DNA from 3 places in the Exiguobacterium sp. AB2 genome. Region 1 is predicted to be linked to each of the others. Evidence: riboswitches for the same ligand, from Rfam matches in the RefSeq annotation. Region 1 holds a riboswitch; each other region holds the start of a gene.
What was found. Region 1 has a riboswitch for S-adenosylmethionine ahead of DI14_RS01485 (Na+/H+ antiporter NhaC family protein). Riboswitches for the same ligand answer to the same signal wherever they lie in the genome.
Positions count from the first base shown of each region.

Region 2: it holds a riboswitch for S-adenosylmethionine, as region 1 does, so the genes downstream of both, DI14_RS10040 (MetQ/NlpA family ABC transporter substrate-binding protein) here and DI14_RS01485 (Na+/H+ antiporter NhaC family protein) in region 1, are expected to answer to the same signal.
Region 3: it holds a riboswitch for S-adenosylmethionine, as region 1 does, so the genes downstream of both, DI14_RS07030 (2,3-diketo-5-methylthiopentyl-1-phosphate enolase) here and DI14_RS01485 (Na+/H+ antiporter NhaC family protein) in region 1, are expected to answer to the same signal.

Region 1 is NZ_JNAA01000013.1:9,595-14,168, forward strand. It holds gene DI14_RS01480 (GGDEF domain-containing protein) at 4-1,683, shown strand; SAM riboswitch class I at 1,780-1,875, shown strand; gene DI14_RS01485 (Na+/H+ antiporter NhaC family protein) at 1,928-3,229, shown strand; gene DI14_RS01490 (TVP38/TMEM64 family protein) at 3,257-3,901, opposite strand; gene DI14_RS01495 (rhodanese-related sulfurtransferase) at 4,126-4,574, shown strand, end outside.
Region 2 is NZ_JNAA01000074.1:3,456-8,029, reverse strand. It holds gene DI14_RS10050 (aminotransferase class I/II-fold pyridoxal phosphate-dependent enzyme) at 1-54, shown strand, start outside; gene DI14_RS10045 (iron-containing alcohol dehydrogenase family protein) at 51-1,067, shown strand; SAM riboswitch class I at 1,108-1,211, shown strand; gene DI14_RS10040 (MetQ/NlpA family ABC transporter substrate-binding protein) at 1,287-2,108, shown strand; gene DI14_RS10035 (methionine ABC transporter ATP-binding protein) at 2,118-3,152, shown strand; gene DI14_RS10030 (methionine ABC transporter permease) at 3,124-3,786, shown strand; gene DI14_RS10025 (Spx/MgsR family RNA polymerase-binding regulatory protein) at 3,815-4,213, opposite strand; gene DI14_RS10020 (DUF302 domain-containing protein) at 4,383-4,574, shown strand, end outside.
Region 3 is NZ_JNAA01000047.1:21,455-26,028, forward strand. It holds gene DI14_RS07020 (methylthioribulose 1-phosphate dehydratase) at 1-129, opposite strand, end outside; gene DI14_RS07025 (2-hydroxy-3-keto-5-methylthiopentenyl-1-phosphate phosphatase) at 126-776, opposite strand; gene DI14_RS07030 (2,3-diketo-5-methylthiopentyl-1-phosphate enolase) at 773-1,930, opposite strand; SAM riboswitch class I at 2,001-2,102, opposite strand; SAM riboswitch class I at 2,306-2,409, shown strand; gene mtnK (S-methyl-5-thioribose kinase) at 2,489-3,643, shown strand; gene mtnA (S-methyl-5-thioribose-1-phosphate isomerase) at 3,640-4,574, shown strand, end outside.

The sequences.
Region 1 (4,574 bases):
ACCATGAACCATTTCCGCAAGATGTCCGTCCTCGGTTGGAGTATTTGGAGTATGCTATTCAGTTTGACGCTCATCTTGTTCGCTACAGGCGTATTAAACATGCCGGCCATCGAGCCGTTACCGTTCATCTTGATTGCGTTGCTCGTCATTACTTTTCAAATGGACTCCATTGAACGGAAAGGCGTCTACTTTACATTTTCAGAAAGTATCGTCTTAATTATTTTTTTATTCTTTGATTTTGAGACAGCGCTGTTCGTCAATCAGATTGGACTACTCGTCTTCCAGTTCGTCAACTTGAAACCGCGCGTCGCGCTTCGACGGTTCCGTTTTACGTATCCGTGGAACGCCATCACGTCGTTTTTGGAAATCGCCATCCCGGCCAGCGTCTACTTGGCACTCGGTGGTGTGACCGGTCTCGGTTTTTATTCCCAAGATTCGTTTCTGCCGCTTGCCGGCTTGATTGTGGCCATCATCTTAAACACGGTCGTACAAAAGTATCAAGTCGGTTGGTGGTTCCGTGTCGATATCCCGGTCCGCGACTTTCTAAACATCGCGTTTTACACGTATATCGTCAGTCTCGTCTTCATTTTAGCAGCCTCGCTCTTCCGTGAGACGAACTTGCTTGTCGTCAGCAGTATCGCCGCCGCACTCACCTTCTTTATTAAGCGGCTCATCATCCAGAAAGGTCGGCAAGACGCCTTCAAATCGTTGATTGAACAATATGATGAGGCAAAAGAAGCCGTGTCGTTGTCACAAAGCGAGGCGCAAGCGATTGAGGTGTTCCTCAGTCAATGTGAACGACTCAACGAGTACGACGAAGGGTTCGTCGAGTTCAAACTGTTCGACCGCACACTTTACTTTGATTTAAAGACGCGCCAGCCGATCGATCGCCACGTCGTCTTTGATTTACTCGATGCAACCTATCCGAACGAAGCTTCGGTCGAGTATGAGATGCGCTTTGAATGGGACGCCCCGTTATCGAACGAGTTCGATGAAGACTATCATAGCTTCATCTCGGTCCGTTCCGAGGAAATCGAAGGCATCCGCACGTGGCTCGTCATGACCGGCGAGCACGTCTATGGCTATCCGCCCATCATTCAACGTGAGATTGTCAAACTGCTCAAATCGTTCAATCGAACGATCAGTCGTTGTCATGAACGCGACCGCCTCTATACCGAGAGCCGGACGGACAGCTTGACGTTGCTTGCCAATGCACGGGCTTTTTATGAATACGGGATTCAACAAATCTCGGACGGCTCGATGTATCCGATTTCCGTCGCAATGCTCGATATCGACTTCTTCAAAAAAATCAACGACACGCACGGTCATCAAGTCGGAGACAGCGTGCTCCAAGAGTTTGGTCGCCGCATCCGCCAAGTGCTCCGCACCGATGATTTCGCAGCCCGTTATGGCGGCGAGGAGTTCATCTTGCTGTTGAACCGATGCGATGTCGAAGCCGCCGTCGAGATTGCCGAGCGCATCCGTCAACAAATCGAAACCAAACCATTCCACGTCGACGGAATCGATATCCCAGTGACCGCCTCAATCGGCGTCGATACGATTCAAGCGTTCGGTGACAAACGACTAGACGATACGATTCGCAACGCCGACCGAGCGCTTTACGTCGGCGGGAAGTACGCAGGACGCAACCGCGTCGCCCATTACAATTTTTTGACGTCCTGACTCGCCCCCACGTGCATCGCGTGGGGGTTTGCTATTGACAAGCAGATTTGAAACAGGTACGTTAGGGAACGTGTCTTATAACTAAATATCACAACTTTTTTATCAAGAGAGACTGAGGGACTGGCCCGATGACGTCTCGGCAGCGGGTAACCTGTGCCAAATCCAGCGAGCGGTCTGCTCGAAAGATGAAAAAAGTGTTTCTTGTAGAGAGAGCCTTTTTTCAGAAGGCTCTCTTTTTATTTTTATGAATGAGGTGAATCGATTGGAACAACCAACAGCTAACAAATGGGCGCTTTTGCCCTTACTCGTCTTCCTCGTCTTCTTTATCGGGGCAGGCATCTACTATGACGATTTTTATAAATTTCCCGTCTTGATTGCGGCCTTGATTGCCGTCATCGTCGCGGCGATGATGACGAAAGGAAGCGTCACCCAGACGGTCGAACGTGTCGCCCAAGGCGCCGGCAACCCAAGCATCTTGATCATGGTGTTCATCTTCTTGCTCGCCGGCGCGTTTTCAAGCGTCGCCGAAGCAATCGGGGCGATTGATGCGACCGTCAATGCGGCATTGACGTTATTACCGCCTTCGCTCCTCTTGAGCGGCCTGTTCGTCATCGCGGCCTTCATCTCAATGGCGATGGGCACATCGACCGGGACGATTGCCGCACTGGCGCCGATCGCCCTCGGCATCCATGAGGAGAGCGGCGTCAATATCGCCATCGCAGCAGCGGCCGTCGTTGGCGGTGCCATGTTCGGTGATAACTTGTCGTTCATTTCGGACACGACGATTGCAGCCGTCCGCACCCAAAGGACGAACATGCGCGACAAGTTCCGGACTAACTTTTGGATCGTCTTGCCGGCAGCCGTCATCACAACGATTTTGCTCGCCGTCTTATCGAGCGGTGAATCGACCATCGAGCCGGCAGCGTTTGAATGGTATAAGCTGATTCCATACCTTGCGGTCATCGTGCTCGCCTTGACGGGAATGAACGTCATCCTCGTCTTGCTCGGCGGCATCGCCCTGACCGGCATCATCGGTCTGTTGGACGGCAGTCTAGCCGTCACCACGTACGTCACCGCCATGGCGGACGGCATGATGGGCATGGCCGAGATTTCACTCCTGACATTGCTCATGGGTGGGCTCGTCGGACTCATCTCGCATAACGGCGGACTCACGTACTTGCGTGACGCGCTCACGTCCCGAATTAAAAGACGGGCCGGCGCGGAGTGGAGCATCGCCGGGCTCGTCAGTGCGACAAACGTCGCGACGGCGAACAACACGATTTCGATTCTCGTGGCTGGTCCGCTCGCCGCGAACATCGCCGACGATTATGACATCGAACGTAAAAAGTCAGCGAGTGTACTCGATATCTTCTCGTGTGGGGTCCAAGGTCTGTTGCCTTATGGGGCACAGCTTCTCATTGCGGCCGAACTGACGAACACAGCGTCACCGGCGCTCGTTCCGTATATGTTCTATCCGTTCTTGTTGTTCATTTGCGGAGGATTGGCCATCGCCTTCAACTTCCCGCGTTTCAAAAAACGCGCTTAACGAAAACGGCCTTGTGAAGCAGTCGCTTCACAAGGTCGTTTGTCGTTTCGCTTCAAGTTCACGTTTCAGCTGCTCGTTCCGTTTTCTGAAGGCACGCCGTTTAAGCAGTTCTTCGAGTCCACGGCTGATGGCCCATAGGACAATCAGTAATAAGACGAGCATCGATAATCGGAACGGGCTTTGGATAAACTCTTCCCACTGGTCGCCAATGACAGAGAAAATCAAGACGACGAGCAACTTGCCGAACCCGGCCGCCATGATGAACGTACGGAGTGGCATTTGAATGAGCGCGAGTAAGTATGTGATCAAGCTGACCGGAATAAACGGGAGCGAGTACAGAAACCCGAGTGAGACCGGACTCATGTGCTTGATGCGTTCGAGCCAATAGACGCCTTGCTTATGTCTCTCGAGCCACCGCGTCATCGGCTTTCGGAACACGTAGCGAACAGCTACAAACACAAGAATTGTTCCGAGCAAACTCCCGATCCAAGACAGTAACGTCCCAAGCAAAAATCCATATGTCGCTGCGTTCGCCGAGATGATGAGGACGAATGGGAGAAATGGAAAGATCGCCTCCAGGAACGGTGCCCCGAGTCCTGCCCAAGGTCCGCCCGGAAGTCCTTGTAGCCATTCAATCAAGTTTAAAATATATTGTTGGAGTGATGTCAGCATGTCAGTTTCCACCTTCAACTTTCGTTATTCCTTTTTACCCGATTTCGCTCAGGAAGACGCATCCCCCTGCCCACCGCCGTAAAAAAATAAAAAGTATTTGCGAAATTCAGCTGTGATATCTATCATATAATATGGACTTGTGGTTGCAGGCAAGTCCGTTCGTCGAACGACACAACCCAACGTTCGTTTTCCTGCAAAAAACTGAACACAGGGGAGTAACACACATGGAAACAAAACCAATGCGGGTCTTGCTGTACTATAAGTACGTCAATATCGAAGACCCAGAAACGCTCACACAAGAGCACCTCAAGTATTGCAAGGATCTCGGCATCAAAGGACGCATCTTGATTTCTTCCGAAGGAATCAACGGGACGTGCTCTGGGACTTGGGAACAGACCGAGCAATACATGAACGACTTGAAAGCGAACCCGCTATTCAGCGACATCGAGTTCAAAATCGATGAAGTCGAAGAGCATGCGTTCTCGAAAATTTTTGTCCGTCATAAGAAAGAGCTTGTGACGTGGCGCTTTGATGGTGAGTTCGACGTGCCTAAACAGCACGGTGCATACCTCGAACCGGCAGAATGGAAAGAGATGATGAATCGCGACGATGTCGTCATCCTCGACGTTCGTAACAACTACGAGTACGATCTTGGTCACTTTAAAAACGCGAT
Region 2 (4,574 bases), on a different contig from region 1:
GCCGTCGAGCGTATCGAGCGGCTGTTCGCCGCCTATGAAGAGGTGCGGGCGTGATCCGTCAAGCCGTGCTCGAGTATGATCACGCCGCTGACGCGCTCGATCGTCTCGACGAACTGATCGGCGCTCGTTCGGTCCATGTGTTGCGCGGGCAAAACGGCTACCCGACCGTCGAACGGCTACTCCCTTCGATTCAAACCTATCCGGCAACGACGTTCCGAGGAGATTGCACGGATCGTGAGGCGGATCGCGTCGACCTCGACGGGGCGGACGTCCTCATCGCCGTCGGTGGCGGCAAGCTCGTCGACACGGCCAAACTCGTCGCCGTACGGAACGGCGTCCCGCTCATCGTCATCCCGACGCTCGCCTCCAACTGTGCGGCGTTCACCCCGCTCAGCGTCGTCTATCGCGACGACGGGAGCTATGACCGCTATGACGTCTTCCGGGTCGTCATCGAACGCGTCATCGTCGACGCCCGGGTCATCGCATCATCGCCGTATGATTATTATCGAGCCGGCGTCATCGACACGGTTGCGAAGTTTTATGAGGCCCGCTATTTGAGCGGGGACGCCTCGACCGATGCCGGCGTCGATGCCGGACTCGCGCTCTCCAAGCAATGTCATCGCCTGCTCGAGCTCGAATTGACCGAGACCGCCTTCCGCTCGTATGGGGAAGGGACGCGTTATGCGGTCGACCACGTTCTCGCCATCGGTGGGGCGGTCGGTGGGTTCGGCGACGCCGGGACACGGGTCGCCGTCGCGCACGCCGTCCATAACGCGCTCAGTCAGTTCGAGACGACGCATCCGTTCCTGCACGGGGACAAGGTCGGCTTCGGGTTGCTCGTCCAAGAATCGCTACGCGGCTCGGAAGACGTGGCTCGGCTTCGGGCGTGGCTCGAAACGGTTGAGGCCCCGACGACGCTCGAGGCGCTCGGTCTTTCGACGGACGAGATCCCGTTCCTCGTGGCAGCAGTCATGAGGGAGACGACGCTCCAACAGTTGCCTGAACCGATTGATTATGACTATTTGAAAATAATTCTTGAAAATTTGCAGAAAACTATTTACAAATAAAAGAATAATGAGTAAGATAAAGACAATTAAATTGAACGTTTGCTTATCAAGAGCGGTGGAGGGACTGGCCCTATGAAACCCGGCAACCAGATCGTAAGATCATGGTGCTAATTCCAACAGGCGGAAGCGTCTGGGAGATGAGCGTGTCCGACTTCGCTGTGTCGTGCCCGCCTCTCTTGATGAGTGGCGGGCTTTTCATATTAAAGGAGGAATCATTCAATGAACATCAAATCAAAATCAGTCCTTGCCGGGACATCGTTACTCGCCGCGATCGCGCTGTCAGCTTGCGGACAATCGGATGCGAGCGAGGCGCTCAGCAACGAGTCGATCACGATCGGTGTGACCGGGGGGCCGCACCAACAAATCGCCGAGGAAGTGAAGAAGCTCGCCGCCGAGGACGGGCTCGAGCTCGATATCAAGGTGTTCAACGACTACAATACCCCGAACGCCGCGCTCGCTGAAGGCAGCCTCGACGTGAACAGCTATCAGACGCTGTCGTTCCTCGAGCTCCAAAAAGCGGATAAGGGCTACAAGATTGACGACGTGTTCAAGACGGTCGCCTTCCCGATGGGGCTCTATTCGGACAAGCTGACCGATATCGACGAATTGAAAGAAGGCGACAAGGTCGCCGTGCCGAACGATCCGGCGAACGAACTCCGTGCGCTTCGCCTCTATGAGACGGCTGGTCTCATCACGCTCAAGGAGGGCTTGACGGACAAGGCGACGAAACGAGACATCGCCGAGAACCCGCTCAACCTCGAGTTCATCGAGCTCGAGGCGTCACAGCTCCCGACGCAACTTCCTGAGGTCGCGCTTGCCGCCATCAACACGAACTTCGCGATGGGTGCGGGGCTCTCGATCAACGAGGACGCCCTCTTCCATGAAGACACGGTCGACAACCCGTACCCGAACTACGTCGTTGTCCGGACCGACAACAAAGAAGACGAGGTCGTCGAGACGCTCAAGTCATACTACCACTCTGACGAGATTCGGACGTTCATCGAAGAGACGTTCAACGGCTCGATCGTCCCGGCATTTTAAGGAGGCACTATGATCGCACTCAAACAGATCAAGAAGACGTTCACCGTCAACAAAGGAACGGTCACGGCGCTCGATGACGTGTCGCTGACGATTGAAAAAGGTGAGATCTTCGGCATCATCGGGCGCAGCGGTGCCGGGAAGAGCACGCTCATCCGGATGATCAACCTGCTCGAACGCCCGACGTCGGGCCAGGTCGAGATCGAAGGACAGGACATCACGAAACTCGGCAAAAAGGAGCTCTCGAAGCTCCGGCACCGCATCGGGATGATCTTCCAACATTACAACTTGCTGAAGACGGCAACGGTCGAAGAAAACGTCGCCATCCCGCTCCGCCTTGAAGGGCTCGATAAAGAGACGATCCGACAGCGGGTCGACAAATACCTCGACATCGTCGGACTGACCGACCATCGCAAGCATTACCCGGAACAGCTCTCGGGCGGACAGAAGCAACGCGTCGCCATCGCCCGTGCCCTCGCGCACGAGCCGGATATTCTCCTCAGCGACGAGGCGACAAGCGCACTCGACCCAGAGACGACCGAGTCAATTCTCGACTTGTTGCTCGAGATTAACCGCGAGCTCGGCTTGACGATCTTCCTAATCACCCACGAGATGGAAGTCATCGAACGGATCTGTGACCGTGTCGCCGTCATCGACGGCGGCAAGATCGTCGAGGAAGGCGACGTGCTCGACGTGTTCGCCGACCCGGTCCACGCGACGACGCAGAAATTCTTGAAGACGAACCTCGACGTGCCGGAAGAAGTCGTCAAGGAACTGAGCACGCACGGCACGCTCGTCCACTTGTCGTTCATCGGCAGCCAGACCGAACAGGCCGTCCTCGCCCAGTTGACGAAGCGGTTCGGGCTCCTCCCGAACATCATCGGCGGCGGCATCAAGAAGTTGAAACGCGGGCTCGTCGGCAACCTGCTCATCCATCTCGACGGGGATGTCGACAAGACCGACCAAGCCGTCCGCTATCTCGAAGCGAGCGGCGTGAAAGTGAAGGAGGTGACGAACCATGCTACAGTTCTGGGCCGACTGGGGTGACTTGATTTGGACCGGTACGATTCAAACGCTGACGATGACAGGCATCGCCCTCGTCATCTCGACGTTCATCGGACTGCCGCTCGGGACGTTGCTCGTGTTGACGCGTCCGAGCGGGCGCCTGGCGAACCGTTACGTCTACGGCGCGCTCTCGAGCGTCATCAACGTGGTCCGTTCGATCCCGTTCATCATCCTATTGTTCTTCATCTTGCCGTTCACGCGGTTCATCATGGGGACGACGATCGGGGTACAAGGGGTGCTCCTCCCGCTCATCGTCTTCACGGCACCGTACATCGCACGTCTCATGGAGTCGGCGCTTCTCGAAGTCGACCGCGGCGTCGTCGAGGCGTACGAGGCGATGGGTATCTCGACACGGAAGATCATCTGGTACGTCCTCATCCGTGAGGCCCGCTCGTCGATCGTGCTCGGACTGACGATCGCGACGATCGGGTTGATCGGGGCGACCGCGATGGCCGGGCTCGTCGGGGCGGGTGGCCTCGGAGACATCGCCTATCAGTACGGCCATCTCCGCTTCGAGCCGGAAGTCATGTACGTGACGATCTTCGTCTTGATTTTGCTCGTCCAATCGATTCAATCGTTCGGAAACCGCTTGGCGGCCCGACTCAAGAAGGCATAATAAAAAGAGCGCTGCTGCGGCAGGGCTCTTACTTGTTGTCGAGCAGACGTTTCAGCTCGGCGATTCGGTCATGGCGCGGGATGAACGTCCGGATCTCTTTCTCGCTAAACCCGATTTGAATCCGATTGTCGTCGACGACAATCGGGCTCTTCAAAATCTGAGGGTGCGAGGCGACGAAACTATACAGTTCTCGGAGCGACATCTCATCGAGCTGGTCGGCGGCCTGTTTGTACACGCTTTTTTGGACGGACAACAGGTCGGTCGTCCCGTTCTCGGTAAGGCGGAGCATGTCTTTGAACTCGTTGAACGACATCCCTTGGTCAGTCAATTTCTTCTCGATGAACGGGATGTTCTGTTCACGTAACCAATCAATCGTCTTGCGGGAAGAACTGCAGCTAGTATGTGTGAATACGGTGACCGTCACCACAACCACTTCTCCTTTGCGTCAAGTTGGATAGTTCTATTTTCTATCATTCATACGTCATGTAGCGGAATATGTTTCAAATCACATAGACTTTTTTCTCGTCTACTAAGGAATGATGTCCCTATCGGAAGGGTACATGACGAAAGAGACTATATTTTAAAGAGGAGTTCATATGTTCGATTATACGGTTACGACGGATCAATCAGTCGCAGACGTCGTCGAGAAGCTGAAAGGGACGCTCAAAGAAGAAGAGTTCGGCGTCCTTTGGGACTTTGACCTCAGGGCGACGCTTGAAGAGAAAGGGCAGGCAATCGACGGGGACTATCGCATCCTCGAGGTGTGCAACCCGGAGGAAGCGAAGAAA
Region 3 (4,574 bases), on a different contig from region 1:
GACTAAAAAGGTGAGCGGGTCATCTTCGACGCGAATCGCCAAATTCCCACTCGTTCCGGGGAACCAGTCGCGGGCGGCGAGCTCATCTTTAATGTCGGCTAGTTCGAGCCAACGGGCGGTCACACTCATACGGTCACCTCCTGCAGATGATGGGTGATGTCATGGAACGTCTCGAACGGGGCGAATGGGATGCCTTCCGCCTCGCAGAGCGTGATGAGTTGTCCACGGGCATAGACGAAGTCCGCCCGTTTCGCAATCTCGAAATCGGTCACCGAATCCCCGATGACGATCAACCGGTCATTGGAATCGACGATGCGGCGGGCGATCGTCGGTTTACAGCAACCGCAATCGTTTGTGCACTGATCGTCACACGCGTGTGGCCACGCGACGGTCACGGTCTCACCCGAGAAGTCGGCGACGTTACAGAAAATATGTTCGGAACCGACGAGGCCGTCTAAAATTGGTTGAACGAAGAAGTCCATCCCGCCGCTGACGACGTCAAAGTGCCATTCGTTTTGACGCACGTCGGCCAAAAAGGCAGTAAACCCAGAGCGTAACGCGATACGTTCCACCAAATAGTCTCGATATGCGGTACGCCCGCTACTCGGCAACAAGTTGAACAGTTGGCCGACGCCGGAGCGAATCGAGATGTCTTGGGCGAGGATCGCGTCTTTCAGCTCGACCCATTCGGGAGGAGCGAACGCCTTCATCAAGGCGATGATGTTGTCCTCGGCCGTGATGGTCCCGTCGAAATCGCAGAGGATATGGACCGTCATCGCGTCGTCCACGCTTTCAATGCCGTCTCGAGCTCGGTCGTCTGGCCGTCTCGTTGTCCGAGGACGTGCGCGATGGCCTGTTTGAACGCCCGGGCCCCGGCTGCGGCGCCGTCTGGGTGTCCGTGGATGCCGCCACCGGCATTGATGACGACATCGGTTCCGAAATCACGGATGATGTCGGGAACGAGCCCTGGATGAATCCCGGCTGACGGGACCGGGAGAATCGCTTTTCTTTCGCTCGGTTCCGCGCTTACATCGCGGATGAGGAGCGCCTCGTCACGCGGCGTCGCGAGCGATCCATACGGCGATGGAAAGAGCGTCAAGTCGGCACCGGCGAGTCGAGGAAGCTTCCCGAGTAGGAGTGCATGGCTGATTGAACCGGTCAAGGCGCCGGCGAACGCCGGGTGCGCTAAAATCGGCACGTTCACGTCCGGGTCTTTCGCCAGCTCACGCAAGGTATCGAGCCCGTATGTATAGACGTTGAAGAGGAGGGCCGTTGCCCCAGCGTCAATCAACCGTAGCGCTTGGTCACGTAACGTGAACACCGGTCCGCTTAGCGTGACGGCGTACAGGGCACGTTTTCCGGTCGCCTCGTAATGCTCGCCTAAGACGGTGCGGCCGATCTGCGCCCGCTCAAGTGAAGGGGTGAGCGGATTGTCATATAAAATCTCGTCGTCTTTGACGATATCGATGCCCCCGTCGAGCTGGTCACGGAGCTGTGCTTCTAAAAAGGTCAAGTCTCGGCCGATGACCCCTTTGAAGATGCTCATGACGAGTGGCCGGTCGTAGACGCCGAGTAGCTGACGGACGCCTTCTGTCCCGAACTTGGCGCCGGGAAACGTGTCGCGCAACGCTTCAGGTAAATCGAGGTCGACGAGCCGGACCGAGTCGTCGAGTGATAGCTTTCCGAACGTCGTCGTCAAGATGGATGAGAAGTCCGCACTGACGTTATGGAGCGGGTAGCGGATTTTGAAGCGGCTCGTCGTTTCCGTATGTGACGTCGAGACGACTTCGGCGCGATACGCTTGTAACTGTGCTTGTTCTAGGTGTGGTAAGTCTGTCCACGTGCCGACGGTCAACTCGAGCGCGATTTTCGCGGCGAGGTCGGCCACGCGGTCCGTACGGTTAATTTCATAAGTGGCGATGATGCCCATGTTCGTTCCTCCTTCCGGTCAAACAAAAAATGACCCCATGCCGAGGCAAGAGGTCATCATAAAAAATGAACTCTTATCTCTCAGCGTCTGCTGCAAGAATTAGCACCGTGCCCAATCGGGTCGGTTGCTGCGACATCATCGGGCTTGTCCCTCCGTCTGCTCTTGATAAGAATATGATTTGAAGTTGTGAAATTTAATTGAATTTTTGCACAGAATCGTCACAGCGTCAATTCCTTTTTTGAAAATTTTTTATTTTAGAAATTTGTTTCCATATATGCAAACAAAAAGTGACTCGATGCTCAAAAAAACAGCGTTGACAACCAGGGCGTCGACTCCGTAATATTCAGCTCATAGTCACACAAATCGAATAACACACTCTTATCGCGAGTTGGCAGAGGGAATTGGCCCGATGACGCCGCAGCAACCGACCAGTACGGCACGGTGCTACATCCACCAGACGAATGTCTGAAAGATGAGAGGAACAACCAATCTGGCTGTGCCTCTTTCTCGCGGAGAAAGGGGCTTTTTTTGTGGAAATCATCGAAAGGGGAAATAGACATGGCATATCAACCATTTACTGAACAGACGGTCGTCGACCACGTCCGGGCACTCGGACTGATTGAAGAAGGAGGGATCGCCCAATGCGATGAGATTGGGGACGGAAACTTGAACCTCGTCTTCCGCATCCGTCAAGGCGAACAGCGTCTTATCGTCAAACAAGCGCTCCCGTATGCGAAAGTCGTCGGGGAAAGTTGGCCGCTCACGCTTGAACGGGCCTGGATCGAGCAGCTCGCGTTGCGTCAGTTCGCAGAAGTCGTGCCACGTTTCGTGCCGAACGTGCTCGGGAGCGACCGGACGCTCGCGTACACGATTTTAGAGGACTTGTCCGATTATGAAATCGTCCGCACCGGTTACCTCGAAGGGAAGACGTATCCTGAACTGGCCCGTCACGTCGGTGAATTTTTAGGCGAGACGTTGTTCGCCACGTCCGACTACGCGGCCGGTCCAATCGAGAAGAAGCGGAAGGAACGGGAGTATTACAACCCGGAGCTGTGCGACATCACGGAAAAGCTCATTTTCACCGATCCGTATAAAGACGCCGAGTCGAACAATATCGAGGCGGCGCTGCGTCCTGACGTCGAACGCCTCTGGCATGACAAGGCGCTCAAAGTCGAGGTGGCGAAACTGAAAGTCGGATTCGTCACGAAACATGACGCCTTGCTTCATGGCGACTTACATACAGGAAGCATCTTTGCGACGACGCAGGAGACGAAAATCATCGATCCGGAGTTCGCATTCTACGGACCGTTCGGCTTCGACGTCGGACAGATTATCGCGCATTTGACGCTCGCCACGTTCCACGATCCGCTCAAGCGATTCGAACGGTTCACGGACGTCCTCACGGTGTGGGAGACGTTTGAGAAGACGTTCCGCCACAACTTCACGAACGCCGTCGAGCCGTTCGACACGGAAGGATATGTCGACGACTTGTTACAAACGATTTTCGCCGACACGGTCGGCTATGCCGGTTGCGAACTCATCCGCCGCGCCATCGGCCTCGCCGGCGTCGCAGACCTTGAGACGTTACCCGAAACGACACGTCTCGAGCGGAAACGCGATGCGCTCGCGCTCGGTACGGCGCTCATTAAAGAACGTCACGAAGTCGACTCGATTGACGGCCTCGTCACCTTGTTATCGGGGGTACGCGTATGACGGTGCAAAACATTCGCTTTGACGTCTCGACCAATGAGTTGATTCTCTTAGACCAGACGCTCCTTCCGCATGAGGCACGTTACGTGACGATCGAGACGCTTGAAGAAGCGGAGCACGCGATTGAGACGCTCCAAGTCCGAGGCGCACCGGCGATCGCGTATTTCGGGGCGTTCGTCCTGGCGAAAGAGGCAGAGCGTCTCGTCGACGACCCAGATTTCACGCGTCGTCTCGAGATTGTCGGACGCCGTTTGATCGCGACACGGCCGACGGCGGTCAATTTACAAAACGTGATCGAGTCGCTTCTCGAATTGAACAGCGGGGACGATTTCGAACAGATTGCCGGGGAAATAAAACGGCGCGCGGTCGCCCTCTATGAACGTGACGTCGACACGTATCGGTCCATCGGAGAGCACACACTGACCGTGTTGCCTTCAGGCGGGAACGTCTTGACGATTTGTAACGCCGGCGCTATCGCGACGTCGCGTTACGGGACGGCACTCGCACCGTTTTATGTTGGGAAAGAGCGCGGTGTCACGTTCAACGTCTTCGCCTGTGAGACCCGTCCACTTCTGCAAGGGGCACGCCTCACCGTTTGGGAACTCGACCAAGCGGACATCGACGTCACGCTTATCACCGATAATATGGCCGCGTGGACGATTCAAGCGAAAGGCGTCGACGCGATCATCGTCGGAGCCGACCGCATCACACGGACGGGACACGTCGCCAACAAGATTGGGACGCTTCAACTCGCCGTGCTCGCCAACCATTACGGCATCCCGTTCTATGTCGCAGCACCGCATTCGACGTTCGATTTGACGGCAGACGATGCGATTGAGATTGAGGAGCGGGACGCGAAAGAAGTGACACACATCGGTGGCCAGCCGACGGCACCTGTCGGCATCACGGTCTTCAATCCGGCGTTCGACGTCAC